DNA from 3 places in the Streptomyces sp. NPDC059895 genome. Region 3 is predicted to be linked to each of the others. Evidence: riboswitches for the same ligand, from Rfam matches in the RefSeq annotation. Region 3 holds a riboswitch; each other region holds the start of a gene.
What was found. Region 3 has a riboswitch for thiamine pyrophosphate ahead of thiC (phosphomethylpyrimidine synthase ThiC). Riboswitches for the same ligand answer to the same signal wherever they lie in the genome.
Positions count from the first base shown of each region.

Region 1: linked by a shared signal. The riboswitch ahead of thiO (glycine oxidase ThiO) and the one ahead of thiC (phosphomethylpyrimidine synthase ThiC) in region 3 are both predicted to bind thiamine pyrophosphate.
Region 2: linked by a shared signal. The riboswitch ahead of ACFV9M_RS36250 (thiamine ABC transporter substrate binding subunit) and the one ahead of thiC (phosphomethylpyrimidine synthase ThiC) in region 3 are both predicted to bind thiamine pyrophosphate.

Region 1 is NZ_JBHWKO010000008.1:86,581-93,604, reverse strand. It holds gene ACFV9M_RS12250 (Rv2175c family DNA-binding protein) at 1-179, opposite strand, end outside; gene ACFV9M_RS12245 (NAD(P)/FAD-dependent oxidoreductase) at 604-1,845, opposite strand; gene ACFV9M_RS12240 (hypothetical protein) at 1,878-2,282, opposite strand; TPP riboswitch at 2,335-2,446, shown strand; gene thiO (glycine oxidase ThiO) at 2,444-3,607, shown strand; gene thiS (sulfur carrier protein ThiS) at 3,604-3,804, shown strand; gene ACFV9M_RS12225 (thiazole synthase) at 3,808-4,602, shown strand; gene pknB (Stk1 family PASTA domain-containing Ser/Thr kinase) at 4,714-6,648, shown strand; gene ACFV9M_RS12215 (deoxyribonuclease IV) at 6,683-7,024, shown strand, end outside.
Region 2 is NZ_JBHWKO010000053.1:12,745-19,768, reverse strand. It holds gene tsf (translation elongation factor Ts) at 1-463, shown strand, start outside; gene pyrH (UMP kinase) at 653-1,411, shown strand; gene frr (ribosome recycling factor) at 1,607-2,164, shown strand; gene ACFV9M_RS36260 (phosphatidate cytidylyltransferase) at 2,164-3,477, shown strand; gene rlmN (23S rRNA (adenine(2503)-C(2))-methyltransferase RlmN) at 3,732-4,838, shown strand; TPP riboswitch at 4,862-4,968, shown strand; gene ACFV9M_RS36250 (thiamine ABC transporter substrate binding subunit) at 5,039-6,115, shown strand; gene ACFV9M_RS36245 (ABC transporter permease) at 6,169-7,024, shown strand, end outside.
Region 3 is NZ_JBHWKO010000004.1:167,028-174,051, reverse strand. It holds gene ACFV9M_RS06565 (SsgA family sporulation/cell division regulator) at 1-231, shown strand, start outside; gene ACFV9M_RS06560 (YibE/F family protein) at 348-2,120, opposite strand; TPP riboswitch at 2,193-2,382, shown strand; gene thiC (phosphomethylpyrimidine synthase ThiC) at 2,375-4,171, shown strand; gene ACFV9M_RS06550 (hypothetical protein) at 4,304-5,188, opposite strand; gene ACFV9M_RS06545 (metallophosphoesterase) at 5,382-6,464, opposite strand; gene ACFV9M_RS06540 (LacI family DNA-binding transcriptional regulator) at 6,987-7,024, opposite strand, start outside.

The DNA of each region.
Region 1 (7,024 bases), on a different contig from region 3:
TCGATGAAGGCGGCGGGCACGTGCAGCGCGCGGTTCTCACCACGGCGTACGGCGATCAGCTGGCCCTCCTTGACCAGCTGCCGGACGCGCGTCACCTCGACGCCGAGCTGTTCGGCGATGTCGGGCACGGTGAGCCAGGCGGGGACGAGAGCATCGATCTTTGCGTCAATCTCGGTCACGGGAACAAGCCTGCCATCTGCCACTGACAGTCGGAAGCCGGGTCCGCCCCGGCACGGCCGGTCGGCGAGCCGTTCGCATCGGGACCGCCCGCCGCGCCCGCCCCGGACCCGCCGCCGTTCCCGCGTCGGACCCCCCGCCGCGCGGACCTCGAATTCCTCACCCTTCCCACGCCGGAACTGCCGCCGCGCGGACCGCGAACCCCTCACCGTTCCCGCGCCGAACCCGCCACCACGCGGACCGCGAACCCCTCACCATTCACGCGTCGAACCCGCCACCACGCGGACCGCGAACCCCTCACCGTTCCCGCGCCGAACCCGCCACCACGCGGACCGCGAACCCCTCACCATTCACGCGCCGAACCCGCCGCCGCGCCCGCCCCGAAGCCGCGCCGCGCGTCCGCTTCGCGCGGCCCGCCCGCCCGCGTCAGGCGGTGGCCGCCTTCAAGGGGCGCGCCGGGTCCCGGAGCAGCCGCGGGTCCATCGGTGTGCCCGCCTCGATCAGCCGGCGCCCCTGGGCCAGGTCGCGGGGGCGGCCCACCGCCAGGAGGGCGACCAGGCGGTCCTCGCGCAGCCAGCAGACCGTCCAGGCCGGCCCGGACGGGTCGCCGCGCCACAGGGTGGTGTCGGCGCCGGTGTGGTGGCCGGCGTACTGGACGAAGCGGCCGAACTGCTCGGACCAGAAGTACGGGACCGGGTCGTAGACGGCCGGCGGCTCGCCGGTGGCCTCGGCGAGGATGTTCGCCGCCACCGTGCGCGGGCCCTGGAGGGCGTTGTCCCAGTGGTGGACGAGGAGCCGCTCGCCGTACCGCGCCGACGGGAAGGAGGCGCAGTCGCCGACCGCGTACACGTCCGGCGCGGAGGTGCGCAGCCGGGTGTCGGCCGCGACCTCGCCGTCGGCGCCGAGGGCGATGCCCGAGCCGGCCAGCCAGGCCGTGGCGGGGCGGGCGCCGATGCCGACCACGACGGCGCCGGCGGGCAGCCGCGTGCCGTCGTCGAGGACGACGGCGCCGGGCTCGACGCGCTCCACGCGCGCGTGGGTGCGCAGCGCGGTGCCGCTGTCGGCGTACCAGGCGGTCATCGGGGCGGCGACCTCGGCGGGCAGGGCGCCGGCCAGCGGACGCTCGGCGGCCTCGACGACGGTGACGGCGCAGCCCGCCTCCCGGGCCGCCGTGGCGAACTCCGCGCCGATCCAGCCGGCGCCGACGACCACGACGTCGTGCTGCCGGGCGAGCACGGGCCGGAGCCGTTCGGCGTCGTCCAGGGTGCGCAGCAGGTGGACGCCGGGCACGCCCTCGGCGCCGGGGAGCCGGATCGGTTCCGCGCCGGTGGCGAGCACCAGGACGTCGTACGGGACGGGCCCGGCCTCGGTGTCCAGCTCGTGGTCGGCGACGCGCACGCCGAGGGCCTCGCTGCCCAGCCGCAGCTCGATGCCGAGGCCCTCGAAGTCGACGTCGAGCGCGGAGCCCTCCGCCTTGCCGAGCAGGACGGCCTTGGACAGCGGTGGCCGGTCGTAGGGCTGGTGGGGCTCCGCGCCGATCAGGCTCACCGTGCCGGTGAAGCCCTGTTCGCGCAGCGCGACCGCGGTCTGCACCCCGGCCATGCCCGCGCCGACGACGACCACGCGCCGCGCCGATGCCCTGTCTTGGTCCCGCGTCCGCTCGCTCACCTGATCACCATAGACAACTGACGATCTGTCAGTCAGTGGCCGTGCTCCGTGACCTGCTCCACAACGCTCGTGCCGCTGCCCGGCTGGGACTCCCACTGCCACGTCTCCTCGAGCCGGACCCGGCCGTCGGGCAGCTCCACGACCGTCGCCACGCAGTGTCCCGACGAGGTCGCGCCGTCCCGCTTGAGCTGGACGTAGCGGAAGTCGAGCCGGTCTCCCTCCCGCGTACCCACCAGATGCCCGCGCACGACGTCGCCGCCCGCGTACTCGGCCCAGATCTCGCCGTCCGTCTCGTGGTACGTGAACCGGGTGCGGGTGCCGACCTGCCCGGGGGCCTGGTCGGCGACGGGGGCGAGGACGAGACCGTCGAGGGACCGGTGGCGCGGGGCGGGGCCCTCCGTCGCGCGGGAGCGGGGGGAGACGGGCGGGCGGGTCACGGGCGGAGGCTCCCTTACTGAGTCGTCCGGCGTCGGGCTAGGGTGGCCACCGTAGAGCACTCGCGGGAGCCCGGACGCACCGGGCTGAGAGGGAGGCTGGCGGCCTCCGACCGTACGAACCTGATCCGGGTCATGCCGGCGAAGGGAGGGGCTGGACGCCCATGTCCTCACGTACGTCAGACGTCCTCGTCGTCGGGGGCGGCATCATCGGGCTGGTCACGGCGTGGCGGGCCGCGCAGCGCGGGTTCGCCACGGCGGTGGTCGACCCGGAACCCGGCGGCGGGGCCGCGCAGGTGGCGGCCGGGATGCTGGCCGCCGTCACGGAGCTGCACTACGGCGAGCAGACGCTGCTCGGCCTCAACCTCGCCTCGGCCCGCCGCTACCCCGACTTCGCGGCCGAGCTGAGCGACCTGACCGGTCACGACCTCGGCTACCGCCGCTGCGGCACGCTCGCGGTCGCCCTCGACGCCGACGACCGCGCCCACCTGCGGGAGCTGCACGCCCTGCAACGGCGGACGGGGCTGGAGTCGGAGTGGCTGACCGGGCGGGAGTGCCGGCGGCTGGAGCCGATGCTCGCGCCGGGGGTGCGCGGCGGGCTGCGGGTGGACGGCGACCACCAGATCGATCCGCGGCGGCTGGCGGGAGCGCTGGTGGCCGCGTGCGAGCGGGCCGGGGTGGTCTTCCACCGGACGTGGGCGGAGCGGCTGTCCGTGGTGGCCGGCCGGGCCGCCGGCGTCCTCACGCGCGCGGGGGACGCGCTGGGCGCGGGACAGGTGGTACTCGCGGCCGGCAGCCTCAGCGGGCGGCTCGCGGGGGTGCCGGACGAGGTGCTGCCGCCGGTGCGGCCGGTGAAGGGGGAGGTGCTGCGGCTGACCGTGCCGCGGGCGTACGCGCCGTTCCTGAGCCGGACGGTGCGGGCCGTGGTGCGCGGCAGCCAGGTGTACCTGGTGCCGCGGGAGAACGGCGAGCTGGTCGTCGGCGCGACCAGTGAGGAACTGGGCTGGGACACGACGGTGACGGCCGGGGGCGTGTACCAGCTGCTGCGGGACGCGCACGAGCTGGTCCCCGGGATCACCGAGCTGCCGCTGACGGAGACGCGCGCGGGTCTGCGCCCCGGGTCGCCGGACAACGCGCCGCTGCTCGGGCCGACCGAGCTGGACGGCCTGCTGCTGGCCACCGGGCACTACCGCAACGGCGTGCTGCTGACGCCGGTGACCGGCGACGCGATGGCGCATGCTCTGGCCACCGGGGAGCTTTCCGACGAGGCCCGTCCCTTCACCCCCCGGCGCTTCGGCGCCGCCGCACTCTCGGAGCAGCCCGCATGAACATCTCCGTCAACGGTGAGCGGCGGGAGGTCGCGGCCGGCACCGCCCTCGACGCCGTCGTACGGTCCCTGACGGCGGCGCCCTCCGGGGTGGCCGCCGCGCTCAACGAAACCGTCGTCCCGCGCGGGCGGTGGTCCGCCACCGCCCTCTCCGAGGGAGACCGCGTGGAAGTCCTCACGGCCGTCCAGGGAGGCTGAACCATGGCCGACGATCCCTTCGTCCTCGGCGGGACGGCCTTCTCGTCCCGCCTGATCATGGGCACGGGCGGGGCGCCCAGCCTGGAGGTGCTGGAGCGCGCGCTGGTCGCCTCCGGGACCGAGCTGACGACCGTCGCGATGCGGCGGGTGGACCCCTCGGTGCACGGATCCGTGCTGTCGGTGCTGGAGCGGCTCGGGATCCGGGTGCTGCCGAACACGGCCGGCTGCTTCACGGCCGGGGAGGCGGTGCTGACGGCCCGGCTGGCGCGCGAGGCGCTCGGCACCGACCTGGTCAAGCTGGAGGTCATCGCCGACGAGCGGACGCTGCTGCCGGACCCGGTCGAGCTGCTCGACGCGGCCGAGACGCTGGTCGACGACGGGTTCACGGTGCTGCCGTACACCAACGACGACCCGGTGCTGGCGCGGAAGCTGGAGGACGTGGGGTGCGCGGCGGTCATGCCGCTCGGCTCGCCGATCGGCTCGGGGCTGGGCATCCGCAACCCGCACAACTTCCAGCTGATCGTCGAGCACGCGCGCGTGCCGGTGATCCTGGACGCGGGGGCCGGCACGGCCTCGGACGCGGCGCTGGCGATGGAGCTGGGGTGCGCGGGGGTGATGCTGGCGTCGGCGGTGACGCGGGCGCAGGACCCCGAGCTGATGGCGCACGCGATGCGGGCCGGTGTCGAGGCGGGGCGGCTGGCCCGGCTGGCGGGCCGGATCCCCCGGCGCCACTTCGCCGAGGCGTCGTCCCCGGCGGAGGGCCTGGCGGTGCTGGATCCCGAGCGTCCCGCGTTCTGACCGCGGCCACGGGCTCCCCCGCGGTGGGGTGCGTCACAGCTCCGCTCCAGTCGTGCTCCGACGGCGGACGGAAAGGGGGAGGTGTCCGTGGGGGCTCGTACACTCGCGTCCGTGGACACGACCCTTCAGGACCCTCTCGTCGGGCAGCTGCTCGACGGGCGTTATCGCGTGGACGCGCGGATCGCGGTCGGCGGGATGGCCACGGTCTACCGGGCCGTGGACACCCGCCTGGACCGCGTTCTCGCGCTCAAGGTGATGCATCCGTCGCTCGCCGCCGACGCCTCCTTCGTCGAGCGCTTCATCCGGGAGGCGAAGTCCGTCGCCCGGCTGGCCCACCCGAACGTCGTTCAGGTGTTCGACCAGGGGGCCGACGGGTCGTACGTCTACCTCGCCATGGAGTACGTCGCCGGCTGCACCCTGCGGGACGTGCTGCGCGAGCGCGGGGCGCTGCCGCCGCGGGCCGCGCTGGACATCCTGGAGCCGGTGCTCGCCGCGCTCGGCGCCGCGCACCGGGCCGGGTTCGTGCACCGGGACATGAAGCCCGAGAACGTGCTGATCGGGGACGACGGACGGGTCAAGGTCGCCGACTTCGGGCTCGTCCGGTCCGTGGACTCCGTGACCAGCACCACCGGCGCCGTCCTCGGCACGGTCTCCTACCTCGCGCCCGAGCAGATCGAGCAGGGCACCACCGACGCGCGCGCGGACGTGTACGCGTGCGGGGTCGTGCTCCACGAGATGCTCACCGGCGGGAAGCCGCACGAGGGGGACTCCCCCGCGATCATCCTGTACAAGCACCTCCACGAGGACGTGCCCCCGCCCTCGGCCGCCGTGCCGGGGCTGCCGTACGAGCTGGACGAACTGGTCGCCTCGGCCACCGCCCGCACCCCGGCCGTCCGGCCGCACGACGCCGTGGCGCTGCTCGCGCAGGTGCGCCGGGCGCGCGGCGCGCTCGGCGAGGAGCAGTTGGACGCGCTGCCGCCGCAGGCCCGCTCCGCGGAGCACGACAACGCCGAGCACCGTACGAGCGTGATCCCCCGCTCGCCGACCGTGCCCCGGCCGCTGCCGGTCGACGAGGACGCGCGGGCCCTCGAGGACGACGTCCACCGGACCTCCCGGTTCGCGGCGGAGCCTCCCCCGCCGCCGCGGCGCCGCTCCGGACCGCCCCGCCGCGGGCTGGTCGCGATCCTCACCGGCGTCCTGCTGGTGCTCGGCGTCGGCGCGGGCGTCTGGTACATCAACTCGGGGCAGTTCACCAAGGTCCCGGCGGTGCTGACGCAGACGCAGGCGCGCGCCGAGGAGCGGCTGGAGGCGGCCGGGCTGGAGGTCGGCACGATCGAGCACCGCTACAGCGACACGGTCGAGCGCGGCGCGGTCATCACCACCGACCCGGAGCCGGGCTCCCGCATCCGCAAGAACGACGCCGTGGCCCTCGTCGTCTCCGACGGCCCCGAGACCGTGAAGGTGCCGTATCTCAAGGGCACCCGGCTGGCCAAGGCCAAGGCGCAGCTGAAGGAGGACGGCCTGGAGCCGGGCCTGGTCACGCAGGCGTTCAGCGAGGACGTCGCCAAGGGGGCCGTGATCAGCAGCGACCCCGAGGCGGGCACGGAGCGGCGGGCGGGCACCGCGGTCTCCCTCGTCGTCAGCAAGGGCAGCCCGGTCGACGTGCCGGACGTCACCGGCGACGACCTGGCCGACGCCAGGGCCGAGCTGGAGGAGGCCGGTCTGAAGGTGAAGGTCTCCACCGGGAGGATCAACTCGGAGTACGACAAGGGCCGGGTCGCCGCCCAGTCGCCGGGTGCCGACCGGCAGCTCGCCGAGGGCGACACCGTGACGCTGACCCTGTCCAAGGGCCCGGAGACGGTCGAGGTCCCGGACGTGGTGGGCGCGAGCGTCGACGACGCGACGAAGCTGCTGGAGGAGTCCGGCTTCGAGGTCGAGGAGGACCGCGGGCTGCTCGGACTGTTCGGCGACACCGTCAAGAGCCAGTCCGTGGAGGCCGGCGACATGGCGCCCAAGGGGTCGACGATCACGATCACCATCCGGTGACCGGGCGGTCCCCGGGGCATGACACCCTGAACGGGTGACAAGTCAGCAGTGCCGCGCCGCCGCCCCCGCCTCCCCCTTCCCGTCCCGCAACCCCGTCGGCGGCCATGTCCCGGTGGCCGGCGGACTGCACTCCGTGGGGCTGTCGTACGCCCGGGAGCTCAAGGCGGAGACGGTCCAGGTCTTCGTGGCGAACCCGCGCGGCTGGGCCACCCCGGCCGGCAACCCCCGGCAGGACGAGGCGTTCCGGGAAGCGTGCGCGGCGGACTCGATCCCGGCGTACGTGCACGCGCCGTATCTGATCAACTTCGGTTCGCACACCGAGGCCACGGTCGAGAAGTCGGTGGAGTCGCTGCGGCACTCGTTGCGCCGCGGCCGG
Region 2 (7,024 bases), on a different contig from region 3:
GGCGTTCGTGGACGAGGCCAACGCCAACCTCGGTGAGAAGATCGTCCTGGACCGCTTCGCGCAGTTCACCGACGGCTTCGTGATCGCGTACATGCACCGCACGATGCCCGACCTGCCCCCGCAGATCGGTGTCCTCGTCGAGCTGGACAAGCCGAACTCCGAGGTCGCCAAGGGCGTCGCCCAGCACATCGCCGCCTTCGCGCCGAAGTACCTCGCCAAGGAGGACGTGCCGGCCGAGGTCGTCGAGTCCGAGCGCCGCATCGCCGAGGAGACCACCCGCGCCGAGGGCAAGCCCGAGGCCGCGATCGCCAAGATCGTCGAGGGTCGTCTCAACGGCTTCTTCAAGGACGCCACGCTGCTCGGCCAGCCGTACGCGCTGGACAACAAGAAGTCGGTCCAGAAGGTCCTGGACGAGGCCGGTGTCACCCTGAAGCGCTTCGCGCGCATCAAGGTCGGCATCTGAGTCCGTACCGCGACGGACGCCCGGCCCCGATAGGGTCGGCAGCAGTCGTCCGCGTACGTCGTCACGGGACGTGTGACGGACGACAGCAGATCTGACGAGGAGGCCATTGCCGCGCACGGGTTGCGAACGACACCCCACCGGCAATGGCCTTCTTCGTATGTGCACCACGTGAAAGAGGCGGGATCTCCCATGACCACCAAGGCCCAGAAGAGCGACGACGGCAAGGTACGCGGCCGGTTCCTGCTGAAGCTGTCCGGAGAGGCATTCTCCGGCGGTGGCGGCCTGGGCGTGGATCCCGATGTGGTGCACAAGATCGCCCGCGAGATCGCCGCCGTCGTGCGCGACGGAGCGCAGATCGCGGTCGTCATCGGCGGCGGCAACTTCTTCCGTGGCGCCGAGCTCCAGGTGCGCGGCATGGACCGGGCCCGTTCGGACTACATGGGCATGCTCGGCACCGTGATGAACTGCCTCGCCCTCCAGGACTTCCTGGAGAAGGAGGGCATCGACAGCCGGGTCCAGACCGCGATCACGATGGGCCAGGTCGCCGAGCCGTACATCCCGCTGCGGGCCGTGCGCCACCTGGAGAAGGGCCGCGTGGTCATCTTCGGCGCGGGCATGGGCATGCCGTACTTCTCCACCGACACCACCGCCGCGCAGCGCGCCCTGGAGATCGACGCCGAGGCGCTGCTGATGGGCAAGAACGGCGTGGACGGCGTCTACGACTCCGACCCGAAGACCAACCCGGAGGCGGTCAAGTTCGACGCCCTCGGGTACGGCGAGGTCATCACCCGCGAGCTGAAGGTCGCCGACGCCACCGCCGTCACGCTGTGCCGCGACAACAAGCTCCCGATCGTCGTCTTCGAGCTTCTCGCCGAGGGCAATATCGCGCGGGCCGTCAAGGGTGAGAAGATCGGCACGCTGGTGGGTGACGAAGGCAGCCGGGCCTGACCGCAGGACCCCCCGGTCCCACGGTCGAGGACCCCGGTTCGTACGACAACACCTGACCGGGGGACGGAGCCTGGTCGGGGGATGGACAATGTCCTGCCGGTCGGGAACCGTGCAGGAAGAAGACGCGACGCAGCCGGCCGCCGCCACCGACAGGGAACCGCAGCCGGGCCTACTCAAGACACGCAGGAGCAAGTGGTGATCGAAGAGACCCTCCTCGAGGCCGAGGAGAAGATGGAGAAGGCCGTCGTGGTCGCCAAGGAGGACTTCGCCGCGATCCGCACCGGCCGTGCGCACCCGGCGATGTTCAACAAGATCGTGGCCGACTACTACGGCGCGCCGACGCCGATCAACCAGCTGGCTTCGTTCTCCGTGCCGGAGCCGCGCATGGCGGTCGTGACCCCGTTCGACAAGAGCGCGCTGCGCAACATCGAGCAGGCGATCCGCGACTCCGACCTGGGCGTCAACCCCAGCAACGACGGCAACATCATCCGGGTGGTGTTCCCCGAGCTCACCGAGGAGCGCCGCCGCGAGTACATCAAGGTCGCCAAGGGCAAGGGCGAGGACGCCAAGGTGTCCATCCGCTCCGTCCGCCGCAAGGCCAAGGACGCGATCGACAAGCTCGTCAAGGACGGCGAGGTCGGCGAGGACGAGGGCCGCCGTGCGGAGAAGGAGCTCGACGACACCACCGCGAAGTACGTCGCCCAGGTGGACGAACTCCTGAAGCACAAGGAATCGGAGCTGCTCGAGGTCTGATGAACGACTCTTCCTGGGGCGCTCCGCCACACGCCGGTTCACCGACCGGGTACTGGGGGCCCACTGACCAGGGGCCTGTCCAGGGGGCTTCCCCGGCGGGTCCCGCGTACGATGCGCCTGAGGCGCAGCAGACTCGCCCCATGCCCATCGTCCCCGATGTACCCGCCGACGGCGGACACCAGGATGACGACCGGGGGGCCGCTCGCAGGGGTGGCCCCCTGTTCCGAGACGAGGCGTTCCGAGACGACGCGTTCCGAGACGACGCGTTCCGAGACGACGCGTTCCGAGACGGGGCGTTCCACGGCGGGGCGGCTCCCGGTGAGGCGACTCACGGTGAGCCGTACCGCGGGGGGATGTCCCCCGGCGGGGCGTTCCCCGGCGGGATGCCCCGCAACGAGCCGTTCCGCGACGAGACCCCGTCGGCGCAGCCCCCTGCGGCGGTGCCGCAGAATCCGGATCCCATGCCCGACGCCCCGCAGCCGGCGCCCGCACCGAAGAAGAGCGCGGGCCGGGACCTGGGGGCGGCGATAGGGGTGGGCGTCGGGCTCGGCGCGGTGATCGTCGCCTCGCTGTTCGTGGTGAAGGCCGTCTTCATCGGCGTGATAGCGATCGCCGTCGTGGTGGGTCTGTGGGAGCTCACCAGCCGGCTCCAGGAGCGCAAGGGCATCAAGGCGCCCCTGGTGCCGCTGGCGCTCGGCGGCGCGGCGATGGTCGTCGCCGGGTACGTCCGGGGCGCCGAAGGCGCTTGGCTTGCCATGGCCCTGACCGCGCTCGCGGTGCTCGTCTGGCGGATGACGGAACCGCCGGAGGGCTACCTCAGGGACGTCACGGCCGGTGTCTTCGCGGCCTTCTACGTCCCGTTCCTGGCCACCTTCGTCGCCATGATGCTCACGGCCGAGGACGGGGCGCAGCGCGTGCTGACGTTCCTGCTCCTGACGGTGGTCAGCGACACCGGCGCGTACGCCGTCGGCTGGCGCTTCGGCAGGCACAAGCTCGCCCCGCGCATCAGCCCCGGCAAGACCCGTGAGGGCCTGCTCGGCGCGGTGTCGTTCGCGATGGTCGCGGGCGCGCTGTGCATGCAGTTCCTCATCGACGACGGCACGTGGTGGCAGGGCCTGCTGCTCGGTTTCGCGGTCGCCGCCAGCGCCACGCTCGGCGACCTCGGCGAGTCCATGATCAAGCGGGACCTCGGCATCAAGGACATGGGCACCCTGCTCCCGGGCCACGGCGGCATCATGGACCGTCTCGACTCCCTGCTGCCCACGGCTCCGGTGGTGTGGCTGCTGCTGGTGCTCTTCGTGGGATCGGCCTGACCGGGACCCACCCCACCCGGTGTCGAGCGAGCCCCTGTCCCCGGCGGACGGGGGCTCGCCGTCGTGACGGCCCGGTGCGGGGCCGCCCGATGCACCGGTCCTGTGCCGGTCCGCCGCGGGCGGGCCGTCCCATTCCCACCGGTCCTGTGCCGGTTCCCGGGCGGGCCGTCCCATCCCCACCGGTCCTGTGCCCGTCCCCGTGCGGTTCCCGGCCGACCGGGGCACCCGAGTCGATCTGCGACACTGGTAAGGCCATGCCTAAGCCCGGAGAACTCACTTTCGTCGCCCCCCGCGGAGCCAAGAAGCCGCCGCGGCATCTCGCCGACCTCTCGCCCGCCGAGCGGAAGGAGGCGGTGGCGGGGATCGGGGAGAAGCCGTTCCGGGCGAAGCAGTTGTCGCAGCACTACTTCGCGCGGTACGCGCACGACCCGGCGGAGTGGACCGACATCCCCGCGGGGGCCCGCGAGAAGCTCCGTGAGGCGCTGCTGCCGGAGCTGATGACCGTCGTGCGGCATCTGTCGACCGACCAGGGCACCACCCGCAAGACCCTGTGGCGGCTGTTCGACGGCACGCTCGTGGAGTCCGTGCTGATGCGCTACCCGGACCGGGTGACCATGTGCATCAGTTCGCAGGCGGGGTGCGGGATGAACTGCCCGTTCTGCGCGACCGGGCAGGCGGGACTGGACCGGAACCTGTCGACCGCCGAGATCGTGCACCAGATCGTCGACGGGATGCGGGCCCTGCGGGACGGGGAGGTCCCCGGAGGACCGGCCCGGCTGTCCAACATCGTCTTCATGGGCATGGGTGAACCCCTCGCCAACTACAAGCGGGTCGTCGGCGCCATCCGCGCCCTGACCGACCCCGCACCGGACGGTCTCGGGCTGTCGCAGCGCGGGATCACCGTGTCGACCGTCGGGCTGGTGCCGGCCATCCACCGGTTCGCCGACGAGGGCTTCAAGTGCCGGCTCGCCATCTCGCTGCACGCCCCGGACGACGAGCTGCGCGACACCCTCGTCCCGGTGAACACCCGGTGGAAGGTGCGCGAGGTGCTCGACGCCGGATTCGAGTACGCCGAGAAGTCCGGCCGGCGGCTGTCCATCGAGTACGCCCTGATCCGTGACATCAACGACCAGGCCTGGCGCGGCGACCGCCTCGGTCGCCTCCTCAAGGGCCGACCGGTGCACGTCAACCTGATCCCCCTCAACCCGACCCCCGGCTCGAAGTGGACGGCCTCCCGGCCCGAGGACGAGAAGGCGTTCGTCGAGGCCATCGCCGCGCACGGGGTGCCGGTGACCGTCCGGGACACCCGCGGCCAGGAGATCGACGGGGCCTGCGGTCAGCTCGCAGCCACCGAGCGGTAGTCTGAGCGCCGTACGACATCTTCATATTCCGACAGGGGAGCGCCACAGCGCTGAGAGTGCGGCACCAGGCCGCAGACCCTCTGAACCTCGCCCAGGTCATTCTGGGTAGGAAGTTCGGTCACCGCTCAAGCTGTTGTGCCCCGCCCGGGTCCGCCGGGCGGGGCCGCGTCTCTTCCTGGTCAACCCCAGGAGGAAAACCAGTGCACACCAGGACGTTCGTGGCCGCGGCCGTCGGCCTCGGCCTCGTCACGCTGTCGGCGTGCGGCTCGTCGGACGATTCCGCGTCCGGCTCCGGCTCCACCACCGTCACCCTGATCAGTCACGACTCGTGGGCCGTCTCCAAGGACGTGCTGGCGGAGTTCGAGGAGCAGTCCGGCTACCGGGTGAAGGTCCTCACGGACGGCGACGCCGGGCAGGCCGTGAACAAGGCCGTCCTCACCAAGGACAACCCGCAGGGCGACGTCTTCTTCGGCGTCGACAACACGCTCCTGTCCCGCGCCCTCGACAACGGCCTCTTCCAGTCGTACGAGGCGAAGGGCATCGACCAGGTCGACGCCGCCTACCGGCTCGACGGGGACAGGAACCGGGTCACGCCCGTCGACTACGGCGACATCTGCGTCAACTACGACAAGGAGTACTTCGCCGACCACGAGCTGGCCCCGCCCACCTCCTTCGACGACCTCGTCAAGCCCGCCTACAAGAACCTCCTCGTCACCGAGAACGCCTCCACCTCCTCGCCCGGCCTCGGCTTCCTCCTCGGCACCGCCGCCCGGTACGGCGACGACAGCTGGCAGGCCTACTGGAAGAAGCTGAAGGCCAACGGGGTGAAGGTGGTCGACGGCTGGGAGCAGGCCTACAACGAGGAGTTCTCCGGTTCGGCCGGCGGGAAGAAGGCCGGCGGCGACCGGCCGCTCGTCGTCTCCTACGCCTCCTCGCCGCCCGCCGAGGTGATCTACGCGGACCCCAAGCCGACCACCGCCCCGACCGGCGTCGCGACCGGAACCTGCTTCCGGCAGGTCGAGTTCGCGGGGCTGCTGAGCAACGCGGGCAACGGCGCGGGCGGCAAGGCGCTGATCGACTTCCTGATCTCCAAGCGCTTCCAGGAGGACATGCCGCTCAACATGTTCGTCTACCCGGTGCTGAAGGGCGCGGCCGTGCCCGCCGAGTTCACCGCGTACGGGCCCGCCGCCGAGGACCCCGAGACCATGGATCCGGCGGACATCGCCGACCACCGCGACCAGTGGGTCAAGTCGTGGACCTCACTCGTACTGAAGTAGCCCCCCGCAAGCCGGCCGGGAGGCGTACGGCGAGCGCGGCGCGGCTCGGGCTCATGGCCCTGCCCGTCGCGTTCTTCGGGGTCTTCTTCGCCTACCCCGTCGCCGCGATCGTCGCGCGCGGGCTCGGCTCCGACGGGACGTGGCACGCCGGGCGCCTGCTCGACGTGATCGGGGACCCCGGCATCCGGCACGTGCTGTGGTTCACCACCTGGCAGGCGCTCGCCTCCACCGCGCTCACCCTGCTGGTCGCCCTGCCCGCCGCCTACGTCTTCGCCCGCCTCTCCTTCCCCGGCAAGCAGATCCTGCGGGCCGTCGTCACCGTCCCGTTCGTGCTGCCGACGGTCGTCGTCGGAACGGCCTTCCTGGCGCTCGTCGGGCGCGGCGGACTGCTCGACGAGCTGTGGGGCGTACGGCTGGACACCACGGTGTGGGCGATCCTCGCCGCGCACGTCTTCTTCAACTACGCGGTCGTCGTGCGGACGGTGGGCGGGCTGTGGGCGCAGCTCGACCCGCGGCAGGAGGAGGCGGCGCGGATGCTGGGCGCGTCGCCGTGGCGGGCGTGGCGCCAGGTGACCCTCCCGGCCCTCGCGCCGGCCGTGGCGGCGGCCGCGCTCATGGTGTTCCTGTTCACCTTCACCTCCTTCGGCGTGGTCCAGATCCTCGGCGGGCCCACCTTCTCGACCCTGGAGGTCGAGATCTACCGGCAGACGTCGGAACTGCTCGACCTGTCCACGGCGGCCGTCCTCACGATCGTCCAGTTCACCGCCGTCGGCGCGGTCCTCGCCGTGCACGCCTGGACCGTACGGCGGCGCGAGAGCGCGCTGCGGCTGGTGGACGCCTCCCTGACGGCGCGGCGGCCCCGCGGGGCCGGGCAGTGGACGCTGCTGGCCGGCGTCCTGGCCACCGTCG
Region 3 (7,024 bases):
GATGTGCGGGTCTCCCCGGTGGACCCGGACTCTTTGAGCGAGATCCTGATCCGACTTCAGGTCGGGAGTGATCAGGCGGTGTTCCGCTCCTCGACGGCGCCGCTGGTCGCCTTCCTCGATCGCACGGACAAGCTGGTGCCATTGGGTCAGGAGGGTGCATTGGCCGATTTCGACGCCCATCTGGACGAGGCGCTGGACCGGATCCTGGCGGAGGAGCAGAGCGCCGGCTGAGCGGTGCGCACGGGAACGGTGGCGTAACGCTTCGGCAGGGGCCGAGTCATTGCAGTAACGCTTCTGCTGGGCGCGTCCGAGCCGGGCGCCGCTGCCGGCTCGGACCGCTGGTCGCGTCAGCGCTTGCGCCGTCTTCCCCTGCCGCCCCGGAGGGCCGGGCCCGTCGCACCGGCCGCCGCGGAGTTCGCCGCCGTTCCCGGTGCCGCCCCGGGTGCCGTCGCGGTGGCCGGGCCGGCCCCGGTGCGGTCGGCCGACACCACCAAGGCCGCGAGGGCCGTGGTCACCGGCACCGACGCGACCAGGCCGATCGAGCCCACGAGTGTGCGCACGATCTCCTCGGCGACCAGTTCGCTGTTGGCAACCGTGCCGACGCTGCTCTGGGCGATCGAGAAGAGCAGCAGCAGAGGCAGCGCGGCACCGGCATAGGCGAGGACGAGCGTGTTGACCACCGACGCGATGTGGTCGCGGCCGATCCGGATGCCGGCCCGGTACAACCCGCGCCAGCCCATCGACGGGTTGGCCTCGTGCAGCTCCCAGACCGCGGACGTCTGGGTGACCGTCACATCGTCCAGAACACCGAGTGAACCGATGATGATGCCGGCGAGCAGCAGACCGCTCATGTCGATCGACGGATACAGCCCGTGGATCAGACCGGTGTTGTCGTCCGTGTTACCGGTCAGGGCGGCCCAGTCGATGAACCATGAGCCCAGGAAACCGATCAGCAGCAGCGAGATGAGTGTCCCGAGCACCGCGACCGAGGTGCGGGCCGAGAGTCCGTGACACAGGTAGAGCGCGATCAGCATGATCGCGCTCGCTCCCACGACCGCCACGGCCAAGGGGTTCGAGCCCTGCAGGATCGCGGGCAGGATGAAGAAGTTGAGGATCAGGAAACTCATGGCCAGTGCCACCAAGGCCATTACGCCCCGCAGCCGCCCGACGAGGACGACGGCGACGGCGAAGATGGCGGCGAGCACCGCCAACGGGACACGGCGGTTCACGTCGGTGACCGAGTACTGCAGGTCCTTCGGCGCGGAGGGCTCGTAGGCGACCACGACCTTCTGGCCCTCGTGCAACTGCCGTGACTGGTCCGGCTGCACGATCTCCGTGAACGTACGGCCCTTGTCGTCGCCGGTGTCCACCCGGATCGTCGCCCGCTTGCAGGTGCCGTTCTCCTGCTGCTGCGCGGAGGAACCCTCGGCCGTCGAGGTGTCGCCGGTGGCGGTGGCGCCCGAGGCGTTCACCGACGAGCAGCTGACGCTCACGACCTTGGTGACCGTCGCATGCTGCGTCTGCCGGTCGAAGCCCACCCCGGTGCGCTCGTGCGCCGGAGCACCGCCGGGCCACAGCACGACCAGGCCGGCGAGCACGGCCACGGCGAACGGGATGAGAACGGCCGCGATGACCTTGCGCAGGTGCTGGGAGACAGGGGCGGCCGGGCCGTGGCTGTGCGAGTGCCCGTGTCCTCCGCCCGAGCCCGGACCGTGCCCTCCGCCGCCGCCAGGACCCGGGCCATGCCCACCGCCCGGACCACTGCCGTGACCACCGCCGTGACCACCACCGGGTTCCTCACCGGGGCCATGCCCATGGCCGTGCCCGCCGTTGTGGGCGCCGCCCGGTCCGTGCCCGCCACTGGTGGGAGCGCCCGGTCCGTGCCCGCCACCGAAGCCAGGGCGACCGTCGCCGTACCCGGACCCTTGGGCGCGCCCGCTTTGGGAAGGCGGGCGGCCGGCCCCGAGACCGGTACCAGGAGCGGTCCCGGGGCCGTGAGGGGCGCCCGGACCTGAAGCTGGGTGCGGATCTGGCCCTGGACCGGAATCAGGGCCGTTTCCGGCACCCGGTCCGCGAGGCGGCTCGGGTGGTGGGTACGGGGGCTGGTGTGTCGTGGTCACCGACCGATCATCGCAAGAACGACAGGGGCCCCCTGTTCACCGCGCCCGAATTGCCGCTAGCGTGGGGGCAACCTTTGCACACGCGGGAGCTCGGAGCACCGGGCTGAGAGGGCGCTGACCTCCGTCTTTGCGATGTTTCACGTGGAACGTCACTGGAACCGAGTGATGTTTCACATGGAACGTCGGCCGACGGTAGCCGCTGCGTCGACCGCTGAACCTGTTACCGGGTAATGCCGGCGTAGGGAGTAGGTCTTATGACCATCAAGGACGCACGCACGCCTGCCTCCACGCAGATCTCTGCCGAGATCTCCGCCAACGGGGAGGCCGGGAAGTCCATCGGCTGGCACAAGGCGTATGTCGAGGGCGCGCGCCCCGACCTGCGGGTGCCGGTCCGTCAGGTGCACCTCAGCAACGGGCAGTCGGTGACGCTGTACGACACGTCCGGCCCGTACACCGATCCGCTCGTCGAGACCGACGTCCGCAGGGGCCTGTCGCCGCTGCGGGAGAACTGGATCACCGCCCGCGGCGACACCGAGGAGTACGCGGGCCGCCCCGTCCGTCCCGAGGACGACGGCATCAAGCACACCTCGCCGCGCGGCGGCCTGCGAAACCTCGACGCGGTCTTCCCCGGACGGCCCCGGCTGCCGCGCCGTAGCCGGGACGGCAAGGCGGTCACCCAGCTCGCGTACGCACGCCGCGGCGAGATCACGCCCGAGATGCAGTACGTGGCCCTCCGGGAGAACGTGGCGCCCGAGGTGGTCCGCGAGGAGATCGCGGCGGGCCGTGCGGTCCTGCCCGCGAACGTCAACCACCCCGAGATCGAACCGATGATCATCGGCAAGCGGTTCCTGGTGAAGGTCAACGCCAACATCGGCAACTCGGCGGTGACGTCCTCCATCGAGGAGGAGGTCGAGAAGATGACCTGGGCGACCCGGTGGGGTGCGGACACGGTCATGGACCTGTCCACCGGTCGCAACATCCACACCACCCGTGAGTGGGTGCTGCGCAACTCCCCCGTTCCCATCGGCACGGTGCCGCTGTACCAGGCGCTGGAGAAGGTCGACGGCAGGGCCGAGGAACTGACCTGGGAGATCTACAAGGACACCGTCATCGAGCAGGCCGAGCAGGGCGTGGACTACATGACCGTCCACGCGGGCGTCCGCCTGCTGTACGTCCCGCTGACCGCGAACCGCAAGACCGGCATCGTCTCGCGCGGCGGTTCGATCATGGCGGCGTGGTGCCTGGCCCACCACAAGGAATCGTTCCTCTACGAGCACTTCGAGGAACTCTGCGAGATCCTCGCCGCCTACGACGTCACGTACTCGCTCGGCGACGGTCTCAGGCCCGGTTCGATCGCCGACGCCAATGACGAGGCGCAGTTCGCGGAACTGCGCACCCTCGGGGAACTCAACCGGATCGCAAAGCGTTTCCATGTTCAGACGATGATCGAGGGCCCGGGACATGTCCCGATGCACAAGATCAAGGAGAACATCGACCTTCAGCAGGAGATCTGTGATGAAGCTCCGTTCTATACGCTCGGCCCGCTGACGACGGACGTCGCGCCGGCGTACGACCACATCACCTCCGGTATCGGTGCCGCGATGATCGCCTGGTGGGGCACGGCCATGCTCTGCTACGTCACGCCGAAGGAGCATCTGGGCCTGCCCAACCGTGACGACGTCAAGACCGGCGTCATCACGTACAAGATCGCCGCTCACGCCGCCGACCTCGCCAAGGGACACCCCGGTGCGCAGGAGTGGGACGACGCGTTGTCCGACGCCCGCTTCGAGTTCCGCTGGGAGGACCAGTTCAATCTGGCCCTCGACCCGGACACGGCCCGTGAGTTCCACGACGAGACCCTGCCGGCCGAGCCGGCCAAGACCGCTCACTTCTGCTCGATGTGCGGGCCGAAGTTCTGCTCGATGAAGATCTCCCAGGACATCCGCCGTGAACACGGCGGATCGCGCGCGGAGATCGAGGAAGGGATGGCGCAGAAGTCGCAGGAGTTCGCGGCGGCGGGTAACCGTGTCTATCTGCCGCTGGCGGACTGACGCCGGGCTCTCAGCGGCTCGGGGCGGTGCGAGGCCATCCGCGGGCCGAGGGCGTGGGCCGGGCCCCAGCCGGTCTGTGCCCAGCCGGGTGTACGGCTTGCGTCCCCTTCGGCGGGGGCGCAAGCCGTGGGCCTATTCCGGCTGGTGCTCGGGCCCTCCGAACTCCGGGCTGGTGTAGTCCGGGCTGGTGTAGCTCGGGCGGGAGCCGGTCGAGCGTCCGTCGTCCGGGCTGCTGAAGCCCGGACGGTCGTAGCCGATCTTCGGCAGACGGCCGGTGGGCGCTTGCGGGGTCGGGTCGCTGTGCAGTGCGGCGGCCGTGCCCGGGTGGGCGAGGGCCTCGCGCAGGAACGGAAGTATGCCCCGTTCCAGCAGGGCTTCTCGCCAGGCTTCCCTGGCGCGGGCCACCTCCTCGCTCAGTTCGGCGTACGGACCGGCCTCCAGGGTCGGCCGGTTGCGCAGGGCGGTGAGGAGGAGTCCCACGGCGGCGACGAGGATGGCGGCCGCGGCGATGGCGCCGAACGCCCAACCGGTGGTGAGCATGGCTTGGGCGAACGACTGTCCGGGGTCGAGCATCCTGAGGACGTAACCGACGAGCAGGAAGATCACCGCGGCGGTGCCGGCGAGGACGGGGGTGAGGACGGCGGCGATGGCGACGGCGCCCGCCCCGGCGGCCTCGGCGGCCTGGGCCGCGTCCCCCATGGTGGCGGCGAGCCCCATCCCGCCCACGCCCGGCTCGCTGTGACCGGAGTCCTGGGTGGGTGAGGACGGGGTGGACGGCGCCGGGTGGCGCAGTTCCTCGCGGACCTTCACGTAGTGCTGGTACTCGGTCGCCGCGGCCGCCGTGATGAGAGCGGTGGCGTTGAGCGCCATGGTGCGCAGTTGTTCGGCGGTGAGCCGCTGTCCGGCAGCGGTCGGTTCCGGTTGGTGTGGTGCGGAGCGCAGCGCCTCGTCGAGGACCCGCTCGTACTCCTGGCGGTCCTCGCTGTGCAGGTGCTGCGGAACGCTGTTCATGTGCATCCCCCGATGCTCCGTAGGGCTTGGGGCTCGCATGCCAACGAGCCGTCGGGCAGAAACGGAGGGGAGCCTGCTACGGATAAGTCGATGGTAGAGCGGCGACGGCCCGGGGTGACAGGGGGTTTGCCGAAATTGGCCCCTGGCCTGCGGGGTCACCGGGCGCGTCCGACGCGGGGGACGGCGGGCGCGTGAACGGTCAGTCGGTGAGCGGCAGTTGCTGGACCAGCAGCTTTCCGGCCATCGTCACGCCACCGTCCATCGCGATGGCCAGTCCGTCCGCGTAGACGTGCGGTCCCTCGACCACCGGGCCGGCCGCGTCGTCATCGTCCTCGGAACCGACCTCGCCCGTCAGGTACGGAATCGGGCTGTGGCCGTGAACGATGCGGGTGCCGCCGTACGTATCCAGCAGGGAGCGGACGGCGTCGGCGCCGCCCTCGTCACGGAAGGAGAAGCGCTTGGTGAACTTGCGGAACAGATCCCACACTTCGTCCGCGTCGTTGCGGGTGAGCGTCTCGCGGACGGTGTCGTTGACCGCCTCGATCGAGTCGCCGTAGTCGAGATAGGCGGTGGTGTCGGAGTGGACGAGCAGGTGGCCGTCGACCTCCTCGACGGCGTCGAGGCGGGCCATCCACTGCAGATGGTGGTCCTGGAGGCGGTCCATGTCGGACTTCTGGCCGCCGTTGAGCAGCCAGGCCGCCTGGAAGGTGGCGGTGCCCGCACCGGAGTTGACCGGGGTGTCGCCGAAGCGCTTGGCGCCGAGGAGGAGGAGCTCGTGGTTGCCCATGAGGGCCTTGCAGTAGCCGCCGGCGGCGGCGGCCTCGGCGGACAGCCGCATCACGAGGTCGATGACGCCGATGCCGTCCGGACCGCGGTCGGTGAAGTCGCCGAGGAACCACAGCCGGGCGGTGCCCGCGCACCACTGGCCGGCCGCGTCGATCAGGCCCTTCTCCTGCAGGGCGGCGACCAGCTCGTCGATGTAGCCGTGCACGTCACCGACGACGAACAGCGGACCGGGGCCGTTCGCGGGCAGCGGGGCCTGGACGGTCGCGGGGTCCACGGTCACCTGGAGGGTGTCGCCCCGGTTGATGACAGGCAGATCGCGCTGGGTGGGCGTGTAGCCCTCCGGGTGGTCCAGCGGCTCATCGAGGGGAGGCACGGCGTTCCCGGGATGGGTGCTGTGGGCGTACGGACCGGTCTCATGGACGTACGCGGGCACCCGGAAGTCGCGCAACGTCGCCGTCCGCTCCACCTCGGGTCCCTGACCGGCCCCCTGAGTCATCAGACCCCTCCACCATCGCGCCGCATCTGCACCGCCTCGGACTGCCTGGTCCCAACGGCCCGCGGTGCCGTGGGCCCATCATAGGAATGCGGATCGTGCCGTGTGATGACCCAGGGGTGGTGAATCGGAGCAAGGCTCCAGTTCACCGCGGCTTTCGCCCCGATTGGGGCGGGCTTAGGCAGTCCGCACGCACCTGGCGCACACCGTGCCCACACCCTCGCCCCACGCACCCCTGACGTCACGATCGGAGTCCAGGGTACGTATGAAGGCTCCCCGAGGCCGAATCCGCGCCCAGCCGTCGCTCGTGTCCTGGTTGCCGTCGCCGGTGTCCGGGACCGCTGCCGCGGCGTCGGAAGCCTCCTGTCGCCGCCTCCTGCCGCCGCTGCGGGCCGTCCGGCGCCCGCGGCGGCGGCCCGCGGTACGCAGTTCCCATCCCAGACGCCGGTCTTCCGGGGCCTCGTCGCGCGCCCGGCACCCGGACGGCCCCGGAGGAGGCCCCGTGGGCGACGCGTCCGCGGGCCGTTACGTCTCCTCGGGCGCCCGCGGTGGACTGACCGTCG